One region of the Mesorhizobium sp. ISC11 genome, then DNA from elsewhere that is predicted to be linked to it. Evidence: predicted binding sites of a transcription regulator. Region 1 holds the regulator's gene; the other holds the start of a gene.
What was found. Region 1 encodes LexA, which represses DNA repair genes until DNA is damaged. Its sites were predicted from a motif close to TGTTCNNNNTGTGTTCNG; they were not measured.
Positions count from the first base shown of each region.

Region 1 (4,562 bases):
AGTTCATGGCCGGCAACCGCAACCTGGCCATGCTCGGCCCTCACAAGCATCGGCCTGACCTTAGCGGAAAGCTGGAAGCCATCCTGGCCGAGCCATCGCTCTACGACGAAGCGTTGCTGCTTTTGGCGCGCAACGGATTCGACATCGGTGCCGATGCCAGGCGCACGGACTGGCGTGAGACGCGAACCGAGAATGAAGAGGTCCTGGTCGCCTGGCAGACTATCTACCGCGATCCGCAGCGCTACTGGATGTTCTACGAACTGGCCGAGAAGCTGGTCGACTTCGAGGATTATTTCCGCCGCTGGCGCTTCAACCACGTGACCACGGTGGAGCGCATCATCGGTCTGAAGCGCGGCACCGGCGGCACGTCGGGTGCTTCGTATCTGAAGAAAATGCTCGAGGTCGTGCTGTTTCCGGAGCTGTGGACGGTCCGCACCCGGCTCTGACATCATCGAAATGAGAACAGGCTCACCGAAGGGACGCTCTGTGGCGGAAACCCTTCGCGAACAACCGGGGACTGACCATGAGTGGAATTCCTGATCTCGCCGCAGTCGAAGCGATGGATGCCACGGATCCGCTGCGGGCCATGCGCGACCGTTTCATTCTGCCGGAGGGGGTGATCTATCTCGACGGCAATTCACTGGGGGCAGCATCTCATGCCGTTTTCGGCGAGCTGCAGCAGGCGGCGACGCAGGAATGGGCCCAAGATCTTATCCGAGCCTGGAACACGGCCGGATGGTTCGAGATGCCGATCGAACTCGGCGACCAACTCGGACGCCTGATAGGAGCCGCGGCCGGCCAGACCGTTGTCTGCGACACGACATCGACCAACATCTACAAGGTGCTGCACGCAGCGATGGAGATGCGGCCCGGCCGGTCAGCCATCGTCGCCGAAGGTGACAGTTTCCCCACCGACCTGTACATCGCCGAAGGCGTGGCCTCGACCCGGGATGGCGTCCTGCTGCGCCTCGCGGGTGTCGACGCGCCGACCATCGAAGAGCTGATCGACGAAAACGTCGCGGTGGTGCTGGTCAACCACGTCAATTACAAATCGGGTGAACTGCGCGACATGGCGGCGCTGACGCGCAGGGCTCATACGGCCGGAGCGTTGATCGTCTGGGATCTCTGCCACACCGCCGGCGCCCTGCCCGTCGAGCTCGATCAGGCAAATGCCGATTTCGCTGTCGGCTGCACGTACAAGTACCTCAACGGCGGTCCGGGCGCGCCGGCCTTCATCTATGCCGCGCAGCGCCACCACGGCGATATCAGCCAGCCGCTCAGCGGCTGGTGGGGCCATGCGCGGCCCTTTGCCTTCGAACGGGGTTATGTTGCCGGCACCGGCATCCGCCGTTTTCTGTGCGGTACGCAACCGGTCCTGTCGATGCGGGCGCTCAAAGGCGCGCTTGCCATCTGGAGCGACGTCGACATGGCGGCATTGCGAAAGAAGAGCGTCGCGCAGACAGAACTGTTCATCCAGCTCGTCGAAGCCAAGTGCGGCGCCTACGGTCTCACGCTGGAGACTACCCGCGACGCGACCAGGCGCGGCAGCCAGGTGTCGTTCCTTCACGACCATGGCTATCAAATCATGCGGGCGCTGATCGAGCGCGGGGTGATCGGTGACTTCCGCGCACCGTCGACCATCCGTTTCGGCTTCACGCCGCTCTATGTCAGCTACAAGGATGTGTGGCTGGCGGTTGAGGTTCTGGAAGACATTCTGCGCACGGGTGCATGGAAGGACCAGCGTTTCGCCGTCAAGGAAGCCGTTACCTGACGCACCGATCCCGGCGATCCGCCGTCGCTGCCCTCACTGCCTGGCAAATGACGGAGAGCTGAATTTCCAGCCAAAATGCCCAACTGACGTTGGCGTTTTGGCTCCGTTTCGTTCACGGCCAACGAACGTCCCGAAGGTTGCAATCGCCCCTTGTCGAGGTCGATCGACAGATAATGCCAAGCTTTGGTAGGGGATAAGCCACAGGTCATTAACCATAACAATTTCAATGTGAGCAGGCGCATTGCCGAAGGTGGCGCCCGTCGATCGTAACCCGCTGGCAAGCGCCAAATAATTTCAGCAGCCTTAACAAATTCATTAAACTTTAAACGGTTGCAGAACACAACTGGAACAGATAGTGTTTGTTCTGGGTTTGTTTTTCGATTCTGGTTTCAGGGAACCTGGGGGCCGCCATGCTGACACGCAAGCAACATGAACTGCTGATGTTCATCCATGAACGCCTGAAGGAGAGCGGCATTCCGCCATCCTTCGACGAGATGAAGGAGGCGCTCGACCTTGCCTCCAAATCCGGGATTCATCGGCTGATCACGGCCCTTGAGGAGCGCGGCTTTATCCGCCGGCTGCCCAATCGGGCCCGCGCGCTGGAAGTGCTGCGGCTGCCGGACTCCATCGCGCCAGGCCTCAATGCGGCAAAGAAGTTTTCGCCAAGCGTCATCCAGGGCAGTCTTGGTCAGGGTGGTGCTCTTGGCCGGCAGATCAAGCCGGCGCCTTCGCGGATGCCTTCGCCCGGCAATGACGACGATGCGGTCTCTGCCGTTTCGATCCCGGTCATGGGTCGCATCGCCGCCGGCGTGCCGATCGATGCCATCCAACATCAGACGCATTCGATTTCGGTGCCGCCGGACATGATCATGGGCGGCGCGCACTATGCACTGGAGGTCAAGGGCGATTCGATGATCGAGGCCGGCATCTTCGACGGCGACACCGTTATCATCCGTAACGCCGACACGGCCAGCCCCGGCGAGATCATCGTGGCGCTGGTCGATGAAGAGGAAGCGACGCTGAAGCGGTTCCGCCGCAAGGGCGCCTCGATTGCCCTCGAAGCCGCCAATCCAGCCTATGAGACACGGATTTTCGGGCCGGACAGGGTCAAGGTGCAAGGCAAGCTCGTCGGCCTGATCCGTCGCTACTGAGACGGCTGTGGGTTGACCACTGGCTTCTCGGGTTTCTTGAAGGGTGCCAGCCCCCTCGCCTCGCGAGAGTATTTGCGTTGCGTGTGCCAGGGCCGATATGGGCTGTCCACCGCGAAGCTGATCGTCGCCGGCGTGGTCGCCGATTGGCGATCGAAGAAGACCGCGGCACTGCCTTTGCGAGCCAGTTGCCGCTTGGTGATGACGAGAACCAGTTGGTTATGACAGGCGTCATAGGCGGTGGCGTCGTTGACGACGATCAGCTCGGCGAAGCCGCAGGCTTTCCAGGTGTCCTTGCGGTCCTCGACATAGGCAATGATCGCACCGGACATGTGCCTGGCCACGCAAACGCCTGAGGAGCAATAGAACGGCGATCCCGGCGGTAGCTCAACGGCATCCGCGACGTCGAATTGCCCATCCCTGTTGTCGAACACTTCCGGAACGACGATGGTTTCCGATGTCAGCGCGCGTTTCCAGTTGTCGACGGTGAATTCGTTCGGCCGTTGCCGGCTAACGGCAAGCTCACCGCCACCGATCGGCAACGCCACCAGCCGGGCGTCTTCCGAGATCAGCACATCGGGCGTGCGCGTATCCGAGACGGTCAGCAAGCCTGCCAACGCGAATGGCAGAGCCGCGAGCCGCAGCCATGTCGTCGCCATCGTCGCGATGACCAGGGCAATGGCCACCAGCAGGACCGACTGTTGCGAAATCAGCCCGACCCCATCGACAGGCGAACGCTCGGAGATCCAGCCCGATATGGCGATCATCATCGTCAGGCCCTTGCCCATCAGGTAGAGAGCTGGCCAATCCAATCCGAAAGGCATCAGCAGCGCGCTGGCGACGGCCAGGAACATGACGACGGTGACGATCGGCATAACCGCGAGATTGGCGAACAGGCTGAGCGGCGACACACGCTGAAAATGCCAGATGGCAAACAGCGTCGTGGCGCTGCCGGCGATGATCGAGGTCATGGCCAGACCAATTGCCGCCAGCAGGAATTTTCGTGTCAGGAACCCGGGCAAGGATCGCTTCGGCGGCGGCGGTCTTGCTTTTCCCGCGCGGTGATCCGCCCAGCCGGCATAAGCGCCGACCAGAGCCGCGGTCGCGGCGAACGACATCTGAAAACTCGGGCCGACCACCTCATGCGGCGACACCACGATGACGGCGATCGCCGAGATCGCCAGATTGCGCATGGTGAGTGCTGCTCGATCGAACAGAACTGCAATCAGCATCACTGCCAGCATGATGAAGCTGCGCTCGGCGGCGACGACGATACCTGAGATGACGAGGTAGGCTGCGATCGAGAACAGTGCGGCGGCAGCGGCATACTTCTTGACCGGGCGACGCGCGGAAAGATCGGGAAACAAGGCGAAGGCGCCGCGCAGCAACCCCATGATGGTGCCGGCGACCAGAGCCATATGCAGCCCCGAAATGGAGATGATGTGGTAGATGCCGGTACGTCGCATCGCCTCATTGATGTCGTCGGGAATGCCGGCGCGCACGCCGACGATCAGCGCCGCGGCGATCTCGCCTTCGGCGCCGCCGACGCTCGCCCTGATATGGTCGGCGATGCCTTCACGGGCATTTTCCACGCTGGAGGAAATTCGGGCCGACAGCGGCATGTCGCCATCATCGCTGACGAC
Region 1 covers NZ_JAVSPW010000001.1:1,801,063-1,805,624, forward strand. Annotated here, with positions in the region: gene kynA (tryptophan 2,3-dioxygenase) at 1-446, shown strand, start outside; gene kynU (kynureninase) at 524-1,771, shown strand; gene lexA (transcriptional repressor LexA) at 2,182-2,922, shown strand; gene RPF88_RS09000 (ComEC/Rec2 family competence protein) at 2,916-4,562, opposite strand, start outside.

Region 2 (4,562 bases), 110 kb from region 1:
TGTCGCGCTGGTGCAGGCCGATCGACGGCTCGTCCAGCACATAGAGCACGCCGGTCAGGCCGGAGCCGATCTGCGATGCCAGCCGGATGCGCTGGCTCTCGCCGCCCGACAGCGTGCCGGAATTGCGCGACAACGTCAGATAGTCGAGCCCGACATCGTTGAGGAAGCGCAGCCGTTCACGGATTTCCTTGAGCACACGCACCGCGATTTCGTTCTGCTTGTCGTTGAGCGACGCGGGCAGGTCGGTGAACCACTGGTCGGCCTTGCGGATGGAAAGCTCGGTGACTTCGCCGATGTGCCTGCCGGCGATCTTCACCGCCAGCGACTCGGGCTTCAGCCGATAGCCCTTGCAGACCGGGCAGGGTGTGGCCGACATGAAGCGCTCGATCTCCTCGCGCATCCAGGCGGATTCGGTCTCTTTCCAGCGCCGCTCGAGATTGGGGATGACGCCTTCGAAAGTCTTCGTCGTCTTGTAGGAGCGCAGGCCGTCATCATACTGGAAGGTGATCTCGCGCTCGCCGGTGCCGCGCAGGATGGCTTCCTTGGCCTCTTCGGTTAGATCCTTGAACTTGTCGCCGAGCTTGAAGCCATAGGCCTTGCCCAATGCCTCCAGCGTCTGCGCGTAATAGGGCGAGGTCGACTTCGCCCACGGGCTGACGGCGCCGTCGCGCAGCGAGATGTTTTCATCCGGCACGATCAGATTGCCGTCGATGGCGCGCTGGCTGCCGAGACCGTCGCAGGTCGGGCAGGCGCCGAACGGATTGTTGAACGAAAACAGCCGCGGTTCGATTTCCGGAATGGTGAAGCCGGAGACCGGGCAAGCGAACTTTTCCGAGAACAGGATGCGCTCATGCGTCTCGTTCTTCGACTTGTTGACCGAATCCTCGCCGGTCTGGCTGGAATCGAGCGGCTTGTCGGCGAATTCGGCGACCGCCAGCCCATCGGCCAGCTTCAGCGCCGTTTCGATGGAATCGGCAAGCCGAGTCGCGAGATCGCCGCGCACGACGATGCGGTCGACGACGACATCGAGGTCATGCTTGTACTTCTTGTCCAGCGCCGGCACGTCGGCGATCTCATAGAAGACGCCGTCGACCTTGACGCGCTGAAAGCCCTTCTTCTGCAGTTCCAGCAATTCCTTGCGGTACTCGCCTTTGCGGCCGCGCACCATCGGCGCCAGGATGAACAGGCGCGTGCCTTCCTCGATCGCCAGCACGCGGTCGACCATCTGCGAAACCGTCTGGCTCTCGATCGGCAGGCCGGTGGCCGGCGAATAGGGGATGCCGACGCGCGCAAAAAGCAGGCGCATATAGTCGTAGATCTCGGTGACGGTGCCGACCGTCGAACGCGGGTTCTTCGATGTGGTCTTCTGCTCGATGGAAATGGCAGGCGACAGGCCGTCGATCTGGTCGACGTCAGGCTTCTGCATCATTTCGAGGAATTGCCGCGCGTAGGCCGACAGGCTTTCGACGTAGCGGCGCTGGCCCTCGGCATAGATCGTGTCGAAGGCAAGCGATGACTTGCCGGACCCCGACAGGCCGGTCATGACGATCAGGCTGTCACGCGGCAGGTCGAGATCGACATTCTTCAGATTGTGTTCGCGCGCCCCGCGAATGGAAAGATATTTATGGTCGGCCATAGCCGGTCGCCGCCTCAGAATCTGGAATTTCCTGGAATGGCGGGTTTTCCCGGCCATCCCCTATGTAGGTAGTTTTGCCGCCACGTCGAGAGACGCCACAATTCCCGACAAAAGCGTTTAAGCGTCTTTCGCGTGAACGGGCAAGCGGAAAGAACAAAGGCCGAACACGCTCCTGACAAAGCTGTGCAAAACTGACTTGTACGTAACCTCCCGACGATCACGTTTTTCGGTAACCGGCTATTGATAGTTGACGCGGGCAACCCAGGAGCGCAGTCTCCGGAAGTCAACGAAGCCGGCCGTCTTTCGATGGCCTCGCCGCCCAAAGGCGGCCTGTGAGACGCCGCAGGCATTTGCGATTTGTGCTTCGAATTGACAACAATCGCAACGGACAGAGGAGCGGAGCTATGACGCCACCGGATCGTCCCCTAGGGTTCCAGTTGTCACTGGAGCCGCGGCAGGCATAAGTGCCAGGGTTTAGCGTCTGCGCCACCCGGCAAACCGTGACCTGCCATATCCCCTAAAAATCAGAGACTGCTAGTCGGATCGTCGGCCGAACGCCGCGGTGCATCCGAAATCAAACGCCGGCAGTACACTCCCGGCAAAGTTGGATTTGAGATCCAGAAGGCCCCGTCCGTTTGCCCAAGGCACGGCGGGGCCGTTTTATGTGGGGAACGCTCATTTCCGCGCGCACTCAGTGACGCGGCGGCCCGATCGAGCCGGCGCCGACATCGACGGTGATGCTGCCGGAAATCCTGACATCCGTATCGCCGATCTTGAATGTGCCGTTCTCGCCGGCCGGCAGCGCATCGTCCGGCTCGGGAGCCGGCTTGGCGATGCGGTAGTCGCCGGTCACGCCGGGCAGGGCGCTTTTTTGCGTCGACGGCGAACTGTCCTCTGCAAGAGCCGCGCCGCTCACGAGGCTGGCAACAGCGAGCACCATGACGGCGATGACGGGACGCAGTGGTCTGGAAGGATGAGTGTCGGTCATCCCAGGACTATAGTGGCGCGCCGCCGATGGAACCAGACCGGCATCGTCAAATCTTCGGCAGCCGGCCGGACTCCGCTCCGGCCCTGGCTTACGCCGCCTTTTTGCGCGTGTCGAAAACATGGTCGACGATGCCCCATGCCTGCGCCTCGCGGGCGGTCATGAAGTGGTCGCGGTCCAGCGTGCGCTCGACCTCTTCATAGGTACGGCCGCAATGCTGCGCGTAGAGCTCGGTCATGTGCCGTTTCGTCCTGCCGATGCGCTCGGCATGTCGCTGGATGTCGGAGGCCTGGCCCTGGAACCCGCCCAGCGGCTGATGCAGCAGGATGGTGGCGTTCGGCAGGGAAATCCGGCGCCCCGGTGTGCCTGCCATCAGCAGGAACGAGCCCATCGAAGCGGCAAAGCCCATGCATACGGTCGACACCGGACAGCTGATATATTGCATCGTGTCGTAGATGGCGAAACCACTGGTCACCACGCCGCCCGGCGAGTTGATGTAGAGCGAGATCTCCTTGTCCGGATTGTCCGATTCCAGCGACAAAAGCTGCGCGCAGACCAGCGCCGAGATGTCGTCGTTGATCTCGCCGTTGATGAAGATGATGCGCTCGCGCAGCAGCCGCGAAAAGATGTCGAAGGCGCGTTCGCCGCGGCTCGATTGCTCGATGACCATCGGCACCAGACTGGCAACACCGCTCATTTTTCTTCTCCGATTTTCTATTATGCCGCGCGCAGAAGGCGCGGTGCGTTCGCGGCGATGGGCTTTCCAATTGCGCGCAAACCGAGCGAAAGACGGCAGCCGGCGCCTGCCATGGCGATGGCAGGCATGGCCTTGCGGGCAAAGCCGTCATGGACGACACGCAGATGCGTGCCGCCGGAAACGGTTCGGGCAAGTGTGAAGGTGACGGTACTGTCGAGCGGATCCTGCCTGGCTGCGTCGCCCGGCTGCTCCCGCCAGGAATAGCGCAGCAACTTCTCGGGTTCGGCGTCGAGGATTTCGCATTCGATCGGCGCGCCCGTCCCGGCGAAGGCAAAACGGTTGCCGATCTCGAGGCTGATGTCGTTCGGCATCATCCAGGCGGCCAGCAATTCCGGTACGGTCAGGGCCCGCCAGACCTTTTCCGGCGGCTCGGCAAGGTCGTACTCGAACTCGAGCGCATCCGCGGCGTCGATTTGGCCCTCGTTGGTCGTTGATCCCGCCTTCTTCATTGATCCATGTCCTTCAAAACCGCCTTCAGCCTTTCGATGCGTTCCGGCCAGAAAGTCCGGTAGCGTTCGATCCAGGAGAGCAAGGGAGCTAGCCCCTGCGGATCGGCGCGGTAATAGGCGTTGCGGCCGGCTCGCCGCTCGACCACCAGGCCTGCGCCACGCAGCACCGCCAGATGCTGCGACACCGCGGGCTGCGACACCGTCATACCGGTGCGCAATTCCGACACGCTCATCTCGCCTGCGGCCAGCCGCTCAAAGACGGCGCGGCGCGTCGGGTCGGCCAGTGCACGAAAAATCTCTGCTTCGATCATGTCAAAAGCATAAGTTAATACTTATTGATTTGGCAAGCACTGTTTTACGAGATTGTCGGAAGCCAGCGTCTCACCATTCCGGCAGGCCCATCGAACGTCGCCTCGAAAATCGGCGACGCAAGGACGGCGTGGATGTGAAGCGTTCCAGTGCCGGCGTTCTTGAACCCGTGTTTCCTGTTCGCGGGGACAACGAGAGACTGGCCCGATGTCACGACTGTATGCTCATCGTCGATCCACATCTCAGCCCTACCGGCGATAACGGTCAGCACTTCCTCCACGGGATGCCAATGCGTTGGGGCGCCGACCGTGGGCTCGACCCATTGCTCGAATATGCAAAGTTGCGATGCACCATTGCTGGCCGACACATGCATGCGTGTTTCCACACCTGCTCGCCATTGCTCGCGCTGCTGGTCCTCATGTGCGA
Region 2 covers NZ_JAVSPW010000001.1:1,910,451-1,915,012, reverse strand. Annotated here, with positions in the region: gene uvrA (excinuclease ABC subunit UvrA) at 1-1,636, opposite strand, end outside; gene RPF88_RS09595 (hypothetical protein) at 2,328-2,624, opposite strand; gene RPF88_RS09590 (ATP-dependent Clp protease proteolytic subunit) at 2,713-3,318, opposite strand; gene RPF88_RS09585 (SRPBCC family protein) at 3,339-3,827, opposite strand; gene RPF88_RS09580 (ArsR/SmtB family transcription factor) at 3,824-4,138, opposite strand; gene RPF88_RS09575 (cupin domain-containing protein) at 4,183-4,562, opposite strand, start outside.
Region 2: a site for LexA is predicted at 1,786-1,803, ahead of uvrA (excinuclease ABC subunit UvrA). Genes of this name have one in related genera too.